DNA from 3 places in the Undibacterium sp. RuRC25W genome. Region 2 is predicted to be linked to each of the others. Evidence: predicted binding sites of a transcription regulator. Region 2 holds the regulator's gene; each other region holds the start of a gene.

Region 1 (5,828 bases), on a different contig from region 2:
ATGAAGCGTTTCAAGGTGCGATCAAGATCCATTTTCATAGTCGTCCAGAATTTCTTGGCACGCTTATGGAAGGCATTGTCTGTTTTACGCCGGATGGTCGGTTTATCTCTGCCAGTCGCAGTGGCTTATTTCAGATCGGTATGTCTGCCTCGGCGCTGCAAGCCCACACCTTTAGTTCTTTGTTCGGGATGCCAATCTCGGCTTGTATTGATCACCACCGGACAGCGACACCAGGTCTGTTGCAATTGTGTCTGCACAATGGCGTCAAGGTTTATGCAAAATGTAGCGATATCCGTCCACCTGCATCCGTGTTTCAGCATACGTTACACAATGTCAGACCCGCCGCACCAGCACCTGAACAGGAGCAAAAATCTAACCCTCGCTTTTCGAGTTTAAATTATTTGAATACGGGTGATCATCAGGTGGCGCGTAGCATCGACAAATTGCGTAAAGTAATCGGGCGCGGTATTTCTATTTTGATTACCGGCGAAACAGGTACTGGCAAAGAGTTGCTGGCGCAGGCGATCCATAATGATTCTCCGCGGCATGCAGCACCGTTTGTGGCACTCAATTGCGCATCTATCCCTGAGACATTGATCGAGTCAGAATTATTTGGCTACGAAGAAGGTGCGTTTACGGGCGCGCGTAAAAAAGGCAACGTCGGCAAAATTTTACAAGCCAATGGCGGCACCTTATTTTTAGATGAAATCGGCGATATGCCATTTAGTCTGCAAGCCCGTTTACTACGGGTATTGCAAGAACGCATGGTGACACCATTAGGAAGTAGTAAATCGATTCCTGTCAATGTGGACGTGATCTGTGCAACAAACCGGCATCTGCGTGACATGATTGCGCGTGGTGAATTCAGAGACGATTTATATTATCGCCTCAACGGTCTGGTGGTCCGCTTGCCTGCGTTGCGGGAGCGCAATGATTTAGATATCGTCGTCGCTAAAATATTGCAGACAGAAAGCAATGGCGTCAGCTACACATTGCATCCTGAGGTCATGACGTTATTCCGTGCGCACAACTGGCCGGGTAATTTCCGGCAATTGAGTAACTTGCTCAGAACAGCGATTCTGATGGCAGGAGAAGAGCGCGAGATCAAAATGGAACATTTACCCGATGATTTTCTGGATGATATTGTCGATATGGTGCCAGATAGCAATCAGTCCGACTTGTCTTCGCTATCGCCTCAACCTATCGCCGTAACGATGACTGAAATCGAGCATGACGTCATTCAACGCGCACTGGCCGCACACGATGGCAACGTTTCCGCGACAGCCCGTGCATTGGGCGTATCACGTAACACGATTTATCGTAAAAAACTTAATTGATGAAGCAGCATCGATCAGATTGCAGTCATCGCACTGACCGCATTCATCGCTTCTAACTTCGCGTATTCTTCATCCGCAAACAAACGTGAACGGGTTAGAAAGCGTTTGCCAGTGCCGTTATCCAACGAGAACATACCGCCCATGCCATCGACTAGATCGATAATTAATTGTGTATGTTTCCAATATTCAAATTGTTCTGGACTCATATAAAAAGGCGCACCGCTGATTTCTCCCAGCAAGATGTCATGGTCGCTAATCTGGAAGTCATTTTGCGCGTAGCACAGGGGAGCACTACCATCGCAACATCCACCCGACTGAAAAAATAACAGCGCGCCATGTTGCGCTTGTAGTTTTTGCAGAAACGCGATCGCCTCTGGTGTGCCAAGGACACGGGGTAATTCCGGATGCAATATGGGTTGTGTCATGGTGCATTCATTTAGATTAAACAATAAAAAACTTCCGGCACAACGCTAAGGCTGTGACGGAAGTTTACCTCTACCTATAATCAGAAAAAGCCAAGTGCGTTCGGGCTGTAACTGACCAGCAGATTTTTTGTCTGTTGGTAGTGATCCAACATCATCTTATGATTTTCACGTCCGATACCGGATTGTTTGTAACCACCGAAGGCCGCATGCGCTGGATACAGGTGGTAGCAGTTTGTCCATACCCGACCTGCCTGAATGCCACGTCCAACGCGGAACGCACGTGATCCGTCGCGGGTCCAGACGCCTGCACCGAGACCATATAAGGTGTCATTGGCAATCGCCAGCGCTTCCGCCTCATCTTTAAACGTCGTCACTGACACCACAGGGCCAAAAATCTCTTCTTGGAAGATCCGCATTTTGTTGTGACCTTTGAAAATCGTTGGTTGCACATAGAAGCCGGTTTCCAGATCGCCTTCCATGTCTTTGCGCGCACCACCGATCAATACTTCAGCACCTTCTTGTTTGCCGATATCGAGATACGATAGAATTTTTTCTAGTTGTTCGTGCGACGCTTGTGCTCCAATCATCGTGTTGGCATCGAGCGGGCTACCTTGTTTGATGGCAGCGACACGTTTGATCGCACGTTCAATGAAGCGCTCGTAGATGGATTCCTGAATTAAGACGCGGGAAGGGCAGGTGCAGACCTCACCTTGATTGAGCGCGAACATCGAGAAACCTTCCAGACATTTATCAAAGAAGGCATCGTCTTTATCCATCACATCTTCAAAGAAAATATTCGGTGATTTGCCACCTAACTCTAGCGTAACAGGAATCAGATTCTGTGCAGCATATTGCATGATAAGGCGGCCAGTGCCTGTCTCACCCGTAAATGCGATTTTGGCGATACGTTTGCTTGATGCCAGTGGCTTTCCTGCTTCCAGTCCAAAACCATTCACTACATTGAGTACGCCTGCTGGTAACAGATCATGAATCAGTTCAACCAACACCATGATCGAGGCAGGTGTTTGTTCTGCGGGTTTGAGTACCACGCAGTTACCGGCTGCTAATGCCGGTGCCAGTTTCCAGACCGCCATCAGGATCGGAAAATTCCATGGAATAATCTGACCGACGACACCTAATGGTTCCTGAATGTGATATGCAAAGGTCGTTTCGTCGATTTGTGAAACAGATCCTTCTTGGGCGCGGATACAGCCAGCGAAATAACGGAAATGATCAATCGCCAGAGGAATATCCGCTGCCATCGTTTCACGGATTGGTTTGCCATTGTCGATCGTTTCAGCTGTCGCCAGTAAGCTCAGATTGGCTTCCATGCGATCAGCAATTTTATTCAAAACATTGGCGCGATCAGCGGCAGAGGTATTGCCCCATGCAGTTTTAGCGGCGTGGGCAGCATCGAGTGCGAGCTCGATATCCTCTGCAGTTGATCGTGCGACTTCGCAAAACGGTTTGCCGATGATAGGACTGATATTGGCAAAGTAATCGCCTTTGACTGGAGCTACAAATTTGCCGCCGATAAAATTGTCGTAACGGGTTTTGAAAGGATTGCTGATGCCCAGTTTGCTGATGTCTGCCATGTTCATGGTGTTTGTCTCCGTAAAATTATTTGTGGTTGTATCGGGTGCTGTTGCACACAAGGATAAGAGCAATCCCTGTGCCATGGCCGATGTTGCAGTGCATCGTCGACGGAGCACCATAGGCGCTATCAGAGATGCATAAAAAAACTAAGTAAGGAGATGCTAGGATTGTGACAATGGTGAACAGGTTGATTTCACTGACTGTTGCAAATTGGGACAGTCGGTGAGTAAGCCAAGGAAATCGTTTGATGAGCGATGGTGTCGTAAAGAGGAAATACCCTTGCCCAATGCTATTTAGGCGAAAAAAAAACCGGAGGCGCGGCTCCGGTTGTTGTGATGCTGATGTTACTTAGTTAAAGGCATTTATTAGCTGCGCAATTTCGCAAAGGCTGCTGCCATCGCGTTGCCAGATGGTGCCGTTTGCGTCTGGTTACGATGCTGATTGAGGCGTTTAGTATCGTTACGATCGCCGCGTTGCTCAGGTTTGCTGCCTGGTTGCGGTGCTGCATCAGTCAGGCGCATGGTCAGCGCAATACGTTGACGTTTAACATCCACTTCCAAGACTTTGACCTTCACAACCTGACCCGCTTTCACAACGGTGTGCGGGTCTTTAACAAAGGTATTGGACAGCGCAGAAATGTGGACAAGACCATCCTGATGCACGCCGATATCCACAAAGGCACCGAATGCAGCAACGTTGGTGACCACGCCTTCCAGAATCATCTCTGGACGTAAATCTTTGATCTCTTCAACGCCTTCTTTAAACGTCGCTGTAGTAAATTCAGGGCGTGGATCGCGCCCTGGTTTTTCTAATTCTTTGATGATGTCCGTAATCGTTGGCACACCGAATTGATCATCGGCATACTTCGCCGGATTGAGCGATTTTAATAACCCGCTATCACCAATAACGCCTTTGACATCTTTTTTAATATCAGCAAGAATTTTTTCAACCAGCGGATAAGACTCGGGGTGAACTGCTGACGCATCCAGCGGGTTATTGCCATTCATGATGCGCAAAAAGCCTGCTGCCTGCTCAAACGTCTTATCGCCCAGACGTGGCACAGAGCGCAAATCTGCACGTGAGGTGAACATCCCTTTGGCATCGCGGAAATTGACAATACTTTGTGCAACGCTCGAGGACAAGCCTGATACCCGCGCCAATAACGGTGCAGAGGCTGTATTGACGTCCACACCCACCGCATTCACGCAGTCTTCTACCACCGCATCGAGTGAGCGCGCCAATTGGCTTTGGCTGACATCATGCTGATACTGACCCACACCAATCGATTTCGGATCGATCTTCACCAGTTCTGCCAAGGGGTCTTGCAAACGACGCGCGATTGATACTGCGCCACGGATAGAAACGTCGAGGTCAGGCAATTCTTTAGACGCAAATTCAGAAGCAGAATACACCGATGCGCCTGCTTCTGAGACCACGATTTTGGTCAGCTTTAATTCTGGTTTGAGTTTGATCAGGTCTTGTGCAAGCTTATCTGTTTCGCGCGATGCCGTGCCATTACCAATCGAGATCAGTGATACGTTATGTTTGGCGGCGAGTTGCGCCAATACATGCAAGGAGCCATCCCAGTCATTGCGCGGCTGATGTGGGTAAATGGTGGCGTATTCCATGACCTTGCCTGTGGCATCGACCACCGCCACTTTGACACCGGTACGCAGACCAGGATCGAGACCCATGGTCGCGCGTGGGCCAGCTGGCGCTGCGAGCAACAAGTCTTTCAGGTTACGTGCAAACACATTGATCGCTTCGATCTCTGATTGCTCACGCAATTTACCCATTAATTCGGTATCAAGATGCATGAAGACTTTGACGCGCCATGCCCAGCGGACTGTATCAACCAGCCATTTGTCAGCAGGGCGATCCTTTTGGCTGATACCAAAGTGCGCTGCAATTCTGCCCTCGCATGGATTCAACGGTGAGGCCCATGTTGGCTTCTCTTCTTCGCTATCCAGACGCAATGTAAGAGTCAGCATCTCTTCGCGGCGACCACGGAACAAGGCCAGCGCGCGATGGGATGGGATCGTGCCCAGGGTTTCTGAGTAGTCAAAATAATCGGCAAACTTTTCGCCTGCTTCTTCTTTGCCTGGCACGACTTTGGATTCAACGATGCCATGGTCGTTCAGATATTCACGCAAAGAATGTAAGAGTGTTGCATCTTCTGCAAAGCGTTCCATCAGAATCTGACGCGCACCGTCGAGTGCCGTTTTGGCATCAGGAACACCTGGATTGTCGCCGTTATCAGTTGTAAACGCAGGTTTCAGATATGCAGCCGCCTCAGCTTCTGGATTCAACAATGGATTCGCCAACAAAGCGTCCGCGAGGGGCAACAAACCCGCTTCTACCGCGATTTGCGCTTTAGTGCGGCGCTTAGGTTTGTACGGCAGGTATAAATCTTCAAGACGCGTTTTGTCTTCGGCGTGGGTAATTGCATCCAGCAGAGCTGGCGTCATTT
Region 2 (5,828 bases):
TTTTGGATTAGGTATCAACGACCAACGTCACTTCACCGAAGCATTACCCCATCACCCCACTAACGAACGCAATGGGTGGGCGTATTTTGGCCATACTGGCGTGAAGAATTCCACTACCATATCGCGTGTGACTTCTGATAAGTCTGCAGGTGACCATCGTGGTTGATTGTCTTTGTCGACAACTAAAGCACGTACACCTTCTAAGACTTCGCCATGTTTGAAGCAGTGGCGCACCATCGTTCTTTCCATACGCAGGCAATCTGAGACTGACATACTGGCGCTGCGGCGCAATTGTTCTAACGTGACGCTCATCAGTAATGGCGAGCGTTTTGCCATTGTTGCGAGGGTCGTCTGGGCAAAGGTACTGTCGCTTGCTTTCAGGCGTTCAGTAATAACAGGAACGCTATCTCCAATGAACAATGCATCAATTTCTGCACGTTGCGCGGCGAGTTTGCTTTGTGCTGGGTCGACTTTTGACGCAAACGCACTAGCAAAATCGTGAATCGCTTTACGCCAATCAGTCGCATCGCTATTGCTCAAGAAATCCATCAAAGCAGGGATTTCAGTGGTTGGAACAAACACATCGGCCAGCCCAGCATAAAGGGCATCGGCAGCAACAATGATCTCTCCACTTAATCCAAGATAAGTGCCGATTTGGCCTGGTGTGCGGGATAAGAAATAACCACCACCGACATCTGGAAATAAACCGATATTTACCTCAGGCATCGCCATTTTTGTGCGCTCAGTAACGATGCGCACGCTAGTGTCAGGGCCTGCTTGAGCAATGCCCATGCCGCCGCCCATGACGACGCCGTTCATCAGCGCGATGTAAGGTTTTGGATAGAAATGAATTAAATGGTTTAATGCATATTCTTCGGTGAAAAAATCTTCTAATAGCGCGCTGTCACCCGTCGGCGTTGCTGTTCCGACGTCATAAAAAAAGCGAATATCACCTCCTGCACATAAAGCCTTTTCGCTACTACTCTGAATAAACACGGCACGGATGTGTTCATCTTCTCGCCACTGGAGCAAGCTAGCAGTCATCGCGCGTACCATGTCCAGAGATAATGAATTAAGGGCTTTGGGGCGGTCAAGCGTAATAAAACCGATATGATTTTTAACGGATGTCAGGACGTGTTCGCTCATAGGATTACCAATAAATTGATCGTGATGAAGCAATCATTTTATGCTTTGGTTGGCAAGACGTCACGTGCTTTCAACATCGCTAAACAAAGAGCTTGGTATAAACAAAAAAGGACGCCAGAAAGCGTCCTTTGTTTTGATGTCCCCGATTATTCAGGGGATGGAAATTATGCCGATGCCGGGTCTGGCATATGTTTTATTGCATCGTGCTGATGTTCCTGAATTTTGTCTTTATGCTTAATGACTTGACGGTCCAGTTTGTCGACCAGTGAATCAATGGCGGCATATAAATCATGCGCCAGACTTTCAACATGGATATCTTTTCCGCTGATGTGTAGATTGATATCGGCTTTGTGACGTTTTTCTTTTTCTCGGAGCTTGTCTACCGTCAGGATGACGGCAATATCAATGACTTGATCAAAGTGACGCCGTACCCGTTCTAGCTTGGTATGTACGTATTCGCGAATTGCAGGAGTTACTTCGACGTGATGTCCACTGATGGTGAGATTCATACTGTGCTCCTATAATAATGTTCCATACTATGATGATGCGCTCATTTCATCGGAAGTGTTTTGAGCTAAATCATATATAGCAATTTAAACCGTAAATACAAGGACAAACTTATAAAGATTTACGCATACTCACTGGAGGAATTTTCAAGGCTTCTCGGTATTTGGCGACGGTACGTCGGGCAATTACCATGCCCTGTTCACCCAGCATGTCTGCAATTTTACTGTCAGAGAGTGGGTTCTTCTGGTCTTCTGCTCCTATCAACTGCTTGATGAGTGCTCGTATCGCGGTGGACGATGCTTCTCCCCCAGTTTCCGTCGCGACATGGCTGCCGAAAAAGTACTTCAACTCAAACATGCCATGTGGGGTCAACATGTATTTTTGGGTCGTTACACGAGAAATTGTGCTTTCGTGTAGTCCTAGTGTATCAGCTATTTCGCGCAAAACAAGGGGGCGCATAGCAACTGCACCGTGCGTAAAAAAATTACGCTGCCTTTCTACTATCGCTTGCGCAACGCGCAATATGGTTTCAAAGCGTTGGCGCATATTTTTGATGAGCCAGCGTGCTTCCTGGAGTTGGGTGTTTAGACCATTTTCGCCGCGATGCTGACGCATCAGATTCGCGTACATGCTACTCACGCGCAGTTTGGGCATGACGTCCTGATTGAGTACGACTTGCCAGCCATTCGCCGTTTTTTTGACAATTACATCTGGGACGACATAGTCTGAACTACTTTTAGCAAATTCACTGCCTGGGCGTGGTTTGCATGTTCGGATGACAAGCTGTGCTTCACGTAAATCTTCATCATCACAATCAAAAATTTTCTTTAATTTAGTGAAGTCCCGTTGGGCAAATAAATTTAATTGATTTTCAACAATACTTAATGCCAAGCGACGCGTCACGAATGGGATATGAGGTAAACGTTTTATCTGCAATGCCAAACATTCTGCCGGACATCTTGCACCGACTCCGGCGGGGTCGAAACTTTGCACCATAGAGAGCGCAAATGATAATTCTTCTAGCTCAACAGTCAGTTCTATTGGCAGACTCGCATGAATTTCTTCTAATGTTTCGCTGAGATAACCATTATCATCAATGGCATCAATGATGAGTTCAACCAGCGCCAAATCACGCGGTTCGCGCAAATTGAGTCGCATTTGTTCTGATAAATGCTCACGCAGACCAATGTGCGCTGCTTCTAGCTGACGTTGACCGTCATCATCTTCGGCATTGTATTGGCCTGCTGGCGCATCATTGAAGCTCCAGTCTTCCTCGTTTGCGCTGACACTGTCATTCGTTGCAAATTCAGTGTCAGATTGTGAATCCTGCGACGTAGTGGTATTTGCTTGTAAATCTGGTATTTCCATGCCTGCATCAGGTGTTGTACTGGTGCTATTGATTGCGCCATCTGCCAATAGCCTGACTGCATTATCCATAGGATCATCGACCCGTTCCAAGAGTGGGTTCTCGATGAGTAGTGTTTCCAGTTCCTGATGTAACTCAAGGGTCGACAATTGCAATAACCGTATCGATTGTTGCAATTGTGGAGTGAGCGCCAGATGCTGGGAAGTGCGGAGTTGCAGGCTTTGTTTCATGATGCTTCCGTCACATCCGGAAATGTTCTCCCAGATACACCCGTCTGACCGATTCATTTTCAATGATGTCGTCAGGCTTGCCACTGGCTAATACTGCACCTTGATTGATGATATAGGCATGATCACAGATACCCAATGTTTCACGCACGTTGTGGTCAGTGATCAAAACGCCAATACCACGCTCTTTGAGAAAGCGTACGATACGCTGAATCTCAATGACCGCGATGGGATCAACGCCCGCAAATGGTTCATCTAACAGGACGAACCGCGGATTTGTTGCCAAAGCACGGGCAATTTCGACGCGTCGCCGCTCCCCCCCCGACAGAGATAAGGCAGGGTTGTCGCGGATTTTTTCGATTTGTAAATCTGCCAATAAGGCATCTAGTCGTTGTTGAATAACACCTTTAGATAAAAATTTGTTATTTTCATCTTTTTGTATCTCCAAAACCGCGCGGATGTTTTCTTCAACAGTGAGTTTTCTAAAAACTGAGGCTTCTTGCGGTAAGTAAGATAAACCTAAGACCGCACGTTCATGAATCGCCAGTCCAGAGGCGGGTATGCCGTCTATGGTAATACTTCCACCATCCGATGGGACGAGGCCAACAATCATGTAAAACGAGGTGGTTTTTCCCGCCCCGTTAGGGCCAAGCAAGCCAACAACTTCGCCGCTCTTCACGGTCAATGACACATCTCTGACAACCTGCCTCGCGCCGTAGCGTTTTTGCAGGCCTTTTACCACCAGCGTGCTGGTTTTTTCTGAGGTATTGGTTGGCATCTTATATTTCTTTGATATTTTATTTGTCGTTCTTTGGCTGAATAGTCAGACGGATTCTTCCACCGCCAGATACAGCAGTGCCATTGCTTGTATTCGAGCCAACAAAGACATCGTTTTTACTATCGTAAGAGAGATACTCGCCTTCTTGTTCGTCGGTGACCTTGCTACCTTCAAGGTAACGTACTTTGGCACGAGAGATGAATTTAATAAATTCTGTTTTTTCGTCATATTCGGCACGCTCAGCTTCACCCTCTACCCACAGGTCTGGCCCGCCGTCGCGTTTCTGGCGAAACCTGACCTTACCCCCAGCCTTAGCGTAGAGTTTTACGTTTTGAAAATCATCAGGGGTTTTGCTAGCAACAGCACGTTCCGCGCTGACGACCAAGGTCCCTTTGGTGATGTGCACATCACCAGAGCAAGTGGTGACATTGGTTTTGCCGTCACTGATCAGATGATCCGCTTCAATGACCATTTCTTTTTTGCTATCGGCTTTTTCGGCGTGTGCCGATAAAACTACCGAAGTGCAGAGGCCAAAAAATACTATCGAGCTCACAATCTGACGAGTAGAAATGAGAGTCAGGCGCATGGTTTACTTTCTAATTGGGTTTCTTGTCAGGTAAGTTCTCAATCAACACGTTTTTTTAAACGTGCGCGTACTTTGCTTAATAATTCCAGTTGCTGCGTTGAATTATTAGCGACCATACCAATTGCATGAGATTCTATACCGTGGGTAAATAATGTGACGGGATGATCCGAAGTAATTAAATCATCATCCGGGGTCAACATCAGATAATCTGTTTCTAAACGCATAAAATGTGAGTTGTCGCCCTCTGGGCGTTCAACGGTCACGTTGTCATACAGGCGCACTATATCGTGTTCGCGTTTCGGTAGGACTGTATTGGATTTCTGATCTACAACAGCCCGTGCTGCAATGATTGTGACTGCGGTGCGTTGATCGGCAAAGCTATTAATGTGTGGATTGGTAATTTCATACTGATCGGTACGTGGCAGATGGATCAGCTTCTCACCAGTTAAATGGTAATTCGCTTTGTTGCTATTCGATAGTCGTATGAAGTTGAATTTTTCTACATAGTAATCAGGCTCAAGGCGCACGGAAGATTTTTGTGCATCTTCTTCTCCACTCTGGCGAAACGCATTTTCCACCCAAAAGCTTCCGAGCGCAATAAACCCTAGGACTGCTACTGCAATCCAGATTTGTGCTCGGTCAATGGTGATTTGTGGTTTCATGCCAGATAGTCAGCTAAAGCGAGTTGGTATTTGTTCTGCGCCCGTAAAATGTAGTCACACACCTCACGTGCAGCGCCTTTACCACCAAGTGCCGTGGTCACATAATCTACTCTTGAGCGAACTTCTGGATGGCCATTGGGGACACTTGCGGCAAATCCGACACGGGTCAATACTGGTAAATCGATGACGTCGTCCCCAATGAAGCCACATTCGTCGCTGGTAAGATTCAATTCCGCCAGAAGTTCAAAGAAGGCAGTTTTTTTATCATGGATGCCTTGACGGACATGCGTAATGTCGAGGTCTGAAGCGCGTTTAGAAACGATCGCAGATTTGCGGGCGCTGATAATTGCAGTAGCGATACCCGCTTTTTGTAATAAGCGGATCCCTTGTCCATCGAGAACATTAAACGTTTTCAGTGCTTCGCCGTCAGGACTAAAATGCAGGCTGCCATCCGTCAGAATACCATCGACATCAAATATCATCAGCTTGATTTTTGCTGCTTTTGCTGTTGCTTTTATGAATGCGTCAGACATTAAATTACCTTTGCTCTTGTCAG
Region 3 (5,828 bases), on a different contig from region 2:
GCCGCGCGACAGATGTGAGCGAAACTTCACCCACTCAAAAAACTGACCCGGATCTTGTTCTAGCATCCCGCTAGCCAATTTTTCTTGGACTTCCAGCCAGGTGGCATTTTGTGTCTCCCACACTTCCGTCGTTAGTGTTCCGCGCACAGCACGTGCATTCTCACGTGCTTCTTTCAGACATGAAGCAATGGATGATGGGTTCATTGGATCACGCACCATAAAATCGAGGACATCTTTTTTGGTCAGTATGCCGTAATGGTGATCGAATGCTGATTGCAATTCGGAGATCCCCAGCATCGCACGCCAACCGTGCTCTGCATTTTCAGCTGATTGTGGCAGCATTGATGTCTGCACATTCACGTCCAGCATACGTGCCGTATTTTCTGCCCGCTCAGTGTAACGGGCCATCCAGAATAAATGATCTGCGGTACGACTTAGCATTGTAGTTCCTAACGCGTCAGTAATGACGCTGTGAAATCAGCGGTGGTTCGATTGCGCTGACTGAATTATTTTTCTAAAATCCAGGTATCTTTGGTTCCCCCGCCTTGCGACGAGTTGACGACCAGTGAGCCTTCTTGCAAAGCAACCCGCGTCAATCCACCAGGTACCATTGATATGGTTTTTCCGGATAAGACAAATGGTCGTAAATCGATATGGCGTGGCGCAATGCCATTCTCAACAAAAGTAGGGCAAGCAGACAATGCCAGCGTTGGTTGCGCAATATAGCCGTCAGGCTTAGCAATAATCCGCTGGCGGAAATCTTCAATTTGCTGCTTGGTTGAAGCCGGTCCAACCAGCATTCCGTAACCACCTGCACCGTGGACTTCTTTGACGACCAACTCAGACAAGTTCGCTAGCGTGTAAGAGAGATCTTCTGGCTTACGGCATTGGTAAGTCGGCACGTTATTGAGAATTGGTTCTTCCGATAAATAAAATCTGATCATATCCGGTACATATGGATAAATCGATTTATCATCCGCCACGCCGGTGCCGATGGCATTGGCTAAAGTCACTCGGCCAGAACGGTAAACCGACAACAAGCCCGGAACGCCAAGTGAAGAATCTGGGCGGAATGCCAGCGGATCAAGGAAATCATCATCAATACGGCGATAAATAACGTCGACACGCTTCGGTCCTCGGGTGGTTCGCATATAGACGGCGTTGTCGTTGACGAATAAATCTTTTCCTTCAACGAGCTCGACACCCATTTGTTGGGCAAGAAATGCATGTTCAAAGTAGGCTGAGTTATACATCCCAGGCGTCATGACAACGACGGTAGGATTATCGACACCAACCGGTGCGACAGAGCGCAGATTGTCGAGCAACATATCCGGATAATGATCGACCGGCGCAATTTTATTGCTACTGAATAATTCGGGAAAGAGTCGCATCATCATCTTGCGATCTTCCAGCATATACGACACACCGGACGGTACCCGTAAGTTGTCTTCCAAGACGTAAAACTCGCCGGCACCTGCACGTACAATATCAACGCCTGCGATGTGAGCATAGATATTTGATGCAACTGAAATGCCCTGCATCTCAGGACGGTACTGTGCGTTTTTATAAATCTGCTCTGGCGGAATAATCCCCGCCTTAATGATATTCTGATCGTGATAAACGTCATGAATGAACATATTGAGCGCTTGTACGCGTTGGACCAGACCAGTTTGCAACTGCTGCCATTCGTGCGCAGGAATGATCCGCGGAATAATGTCAAAAGGAATCAGCCGCTCAGTACCTGCATCGTCACCATAAACCGCGAAGGTAATCCCTACGCGTCGGAAACTCAGGTCGGCTTCAGCACGCTTGCGTTGTAAACGTTCCGTGGTTTGCTGTTTCAACCACAAATCAAAGTCGCGATAGTGTGCCCGCGTTAAGTTCAGAGTATCTGGGCTGCTTGCTACGTCAGCAGTCATTTCATTAAAAAATTTTGCCATGTCAAATTTCCGCGAGTGCTGTTGATTCTGACTATATCAAGAAACGTGCCAGACCATAGTGAAGTGTATGCTCACGCTAAACTGAACCAGCAGGGTCTCATAACAAAAGCTGGCGACATGATCGGCCAGAGGTTACCTACCCACGCGGAAAGGCCAGGTCAGTTGCGTCAATCAGAAACGAAGTAGTGTCGCAAAACTGTCCCAGCCAGCAACGATGACATCGCTGGAACGGTTTTGCATAAGTTCTATTTTTATATCAAGGAGCGCGGATATAGTCAATGAGTTCTAGCGTATGTATATCTGGCTTTGGGGTGAATATACTCACCAGTGTCATAGCGATAAAACCAGCGGGCACGCCGAACACACCTGCAGAGATCGGTGCGATGTGCCACCATTGGTTATGAATATTGCCGCCGAACAATGGATGTGTATAGATCATGTAAAAGATACATACACTAAAGCCGGTAATGATGCCGGCGATTGCACCCTGGTGGTTCGTTCGTTTCCAGAAAATGCCCAATACCAGTGCAGGAAAGAGCGTCGATGCTGCAACGGAGAACGCTGCACCAACAAGTGACAAAATATCTGCTGGTTTCAATGAGGCAACATATGCAGCGAACAGCGCAACCACGAGTAAAAAAAGTTTAGAAATCGTCACGCGCTTTTGCGTCGAGGCAGACGGATCAATCATTTTGTAGTAAATATCGTGCGATAAAGAATTGGAGATTGTCAGCAATAATCCATCAGCGGTTGATAACGCGGCTGCCAATCCACCCGCTGCAACTAAGCCAGAAATGACATACGGCAAGCCAGAAATCTCTGGCGTAGCTAGTACGACGATATCACCGTCAATATTGATCTCAGATAGTTGCACGATCCCATCATTATTGATATCGATGATACTCACCAAGGGATTTAGTTTGTCGATGTTTGCCCAGTAGGTAACCCATGCCGGAAGATCGGAAAATTTACTACCTACCAGTGAAGTATAAATATCATATTTTAATAGGATAGCAAGCGCAGGGATCGTAATATAGAGCAACATAATAAAAAACAAAGACCAGAAAACAGAGTCTCTGCTTTCGGTCACCGATGGCGTTGTGTAGTAACGGGTCAAAACGTGGGGTAGGGCCGCCGTTCCCATCATCAGACATAACACCAAGGCGAGGAAATTATTTCGCTTATCATTCGATTCAGATTGAGTTTTTGCAGCATAAGGTGTGTACTGCGAAAAGCCAGCGTGTGACTTTGCCAGATACATGTTCTGCATATCAATCCATCGGGTACGTGCTTCTTCTGGGGTCGCAGGATAACTTTCTAGTGCCCTGGTGGCGCTTTTAATCTGAATGAGATTGCCGGCACCATTTTTCAATTGCTCTAAGTTAGCCGTTAATTCTGTGCGGCCATGCTCCCACGAGCCCGGTAAGTGTTGAATTTTTTCCTGAAATTCATTCGCCCGTAATGTGTAGATTGCGCGGACATCTTTTTCTTTCGGATCGTTCTCAAACGTTTTTTCTAGGCTACTCAGTTTAGGTAAAAAAGATCCATAGGATATTTGTGGAACTGGATTATCACTATGTTTGATCGATAACCAGACGACCGGAATCATGAAAGCGACCAAAATGATGATGTATTGCGCGACTTGGGTCCAAGTGATCGCGCGCATGCCGCCCAAAAATGAACAGACTAAAATACTCGCTAGACCTAAAAAAATACCGACAGAAAAATCAACACCAGTAAAGCGGGAGGTAATCAGGCCAACACCGTAAATTTGAGCGACCACGTAAATAAAAGAAATAAATACGGTTGCTAATACAGCGAGTAATCGAACCAGATTACTGTCGTCTTTCCCTGCAAAGCGGGCGCCTAGAAAGTCTGGAATTGTGTACTGCCCAAATTTTCTAATATAGGGTGCGATCAACATTGCGACCAGACAAAAGCCACCAGTCCATCCTACGATGTAGGCCAATCCATCAAAACCCTGTAAATATAAGCCGCCAGCCAGACTTAAAAAACTAGCCGCAGACATCCAGTCTGCTGCCGTTGCCATGCCATTAAAGACGGCGGGTACCCGACGCCCTGCAACATAGTATTCCGTGATATCCGAGGTACGGCAAAGGACACCAATCCCCGCATAAATGATGATGGTCACAAACATGAACAGATAGCCTATCCATGAGCGAGGTACACCTTCTCGTTCAAGGATGGCAAGGCTGATGAGAAAAACAAAAAAAAGAAAGGTATACCACGTGTAGTATCTGGTTAATTTTCTGGAAAAGTGATTGTTCGCCATCAGTTTTCACCTTTTGACTTAGTCCGTGAAATCCAGCGCATTCCTAGCGAATAGATGGCAAGTATCGATACAAAGCTCAGCGTCAATCCTTGTGCTGCCATGTAGAACGAGAGTGGCCAGCTAAAGAAATGCATGCTGGATAACTCACGGGCAAAAAAGAGGCTGACAAAAGTGAGGCTAAACCATACTATCAGTAGCACGCTGGTCAGACGTTTGGTGTTGCGCCAATAGTGGTGTTTTTCTGGCGTAGTCGTTGTATTCATCTCAGTCGCCTTCAGGGACGAAATCATCGAACGGATTTAATTTGAAAAAAATACGGAACACACAGCCAGGAAATTGCTTATCTTGTGGATGTGGGTTATCGCTGATGTCGATATGTGCATCGTGTTGCAAGACAATTTCACGCACAATGGATAGGCCTAGTCCACTCCCTTGGACATTGGTTCCTAAAATCCGGTAGAAGCGCTCGAAGACATGTTCACGTTCTGAGACCGGAATACCCGGGCCATTGTCTTCGACTTCCAGAATCGCTAGTTGCTGTGAATGATTGACGTTAACTTTGACGGTAATGTTATGCTCTGCAGGCGTATACCGAATTGCATTGTCGACCAGATTGCTGAGCATCTCTTTTAACATGAGTGGATTGCCAAAAATGGTCACTGCCTCATCAGTTTGTTCGAACCCGAGGTCAATTCTCTTGTTGAACGAGATTGGAATCCACTCTCGTACGACATCCATCGCTAACTCATTAAGAACGATTTGTTTAAGCGGTTGCTGGGCGGGCGTTTGATTTTCTGCACGCGCCATGGTCAGCAATTGGTTAATTAGCCTGGTTGCTGCTTCTGAACTGGTCGACAGTTGCAAAAGTGAACGATGAATTTCTTCCTGATCGGTCTGGCGTAACGCTAGTTCTGATTGCATTCGCATCCCAGCCAGTGGTGTCTTCATTTGATGTGCTGCATCAGCGATAAAACGCTTCTGGCTATCAATCGTCTGCGTCAGACGCGCTAGCATATCGTTGAGTGAATTCACTAAAGGTGTGATTTCTTCAGGTACCTGCCGCGAATCAATGGGACTTAGATCGTCTGGGCGCCGTGCTCGGATCCGATGTTGCAGTTCGGCGAGTGGCGACAGTCCACGACTTAACGCAAACCAGACCAATGCCAATGCGATGGGAAGAATAATAAACTGTGGAAGAATAACGCCTTTAATGATCTCATTGGCGAGATTCGAGCGTTTTTCCAGTGTTTCTGCAATCTGGATCAATACTTGTACATGAGATGTTTTTTCTCTGCTACCTGTAGCCTCATCAGGCAAAGTGCGATCAAGGCTATCAACATCCATGTACGCATAGGCAACACGAAAATCAGCACCACCAAAGCTGACATTCTTTAACTGGATGTTGCCGGGTATTGGTTTTTCATCGTCTGCGGGTTGTGGAATGGTCTGATCACCATCGATAAGTTGTCCGTTGCCTGCTTTGACTTGAAAATAAATCGTATCGAGATCATCAGCCCTTAAAATGTCTCGCGCCGGCTGTGTCAGGCGTGAAACCAACTTATGATCAACTTGCTTGATTTGCTGAGAAATCAGCA

Evidence for each region. The regulator sigma-54, encoded in region 2, starts transcription at its own class of promoters, with help from an activator protein. The targets are predictions, from matches to a motif close to TGGCANGNAANCTGCTTT.
Region 1: adh (aldehyde dehydrogenase) is a predicted target of sigma-54. The motif match lies at 3,423-3,440, and genes of this name have one in related genera.
Region 3: ACO0KV_RS01410 (circularly permuted type 2 ATP-grasp protein) is a predicted target of sigma-54. The motif match lies at 1,974-1,991, and genes of this name have one in related genera.

What each region holds. Positions count from the first base shown of each region.
Region 1 covers NZ_JBMPPD010000007.1:55,014-60,841, forward strand. Annotated here, with positions in the region: gene ACO0KV_RS05320 (sigma-54-dependent Fis family transcriptional regulator) at 1-1,337, shown strand, start outside; gene ACO0KV_RS05325 (DUF779 domain-containing protein) at 1,352-1,762, opposite strand; gene adh (aldehyde dehydrogenase) at 1,843-3,363, opposite strand; gene ACO0KV_RS05335 (Tex family protein) at 3,724-5,828, opposite strand, start outside.
Region 2 covers NZ_JBMPPD010000013.1:39,730-45,557, reverse strand. Annotated here, with positions in the region: gene ACO0KV_RS08085 (enoyl-CoA hydratase/isomerase family protein) at 52-1,146, opposite strand; gene hpf (ribosome hibernation-promoting factor, HPF/YfiA family) at 1,311-1,655, opposite strand; gene ACO0KV_RS08075 (RNA polymerase factor sigma-54) at 1,765-3,249, opposite strand; gene lptB (LPS export ABC transporter ATP-binding protein) at 3,260-4,024, opposite strand; gene lptA (lipopolysaccharide transport periplasmic protein LptA) at 4,044-4,610, opposite strand; gene lptC (LPS export ABC transporter periplasmic protein LptC) at 4,649-5,272, opposite strand; gene ACO0KV_RS08055 (KdsC family phosphatase) at 5,269-5,805, opposite strand; gene ACO0KV_RS08050 (KpsF/GutQ family sugar-phosphate isomerase) at 5,805-5,828, opposite strand, start outside.
Region 3 covers NZ_JBMPPD010000002.1:54,053-59,880, reverse strand. Annotated here, with positions in the region: gene ACO0KV_RS01415 (alpha-E domain-containing protein) at 1-441, opposite strand, end outside; gene ACO0KV_RS01410 (circularly permuted type 2 ATP-grasp protein) at 507-1,940, opposite strand; gene ACO0KV_RS01405 (sodium:solute symporter family protein) at 2,197-4,233, opposite strand; gene ACO0KV_RS01400 (DUF4212 domain-containing protein) at 4,233-4,496, opposite strand; gene ACO0KV_RS01395 (sensor histidine kinase N-terminal domain-containing protein) at 4,498-5,828, opposite strand, start outside.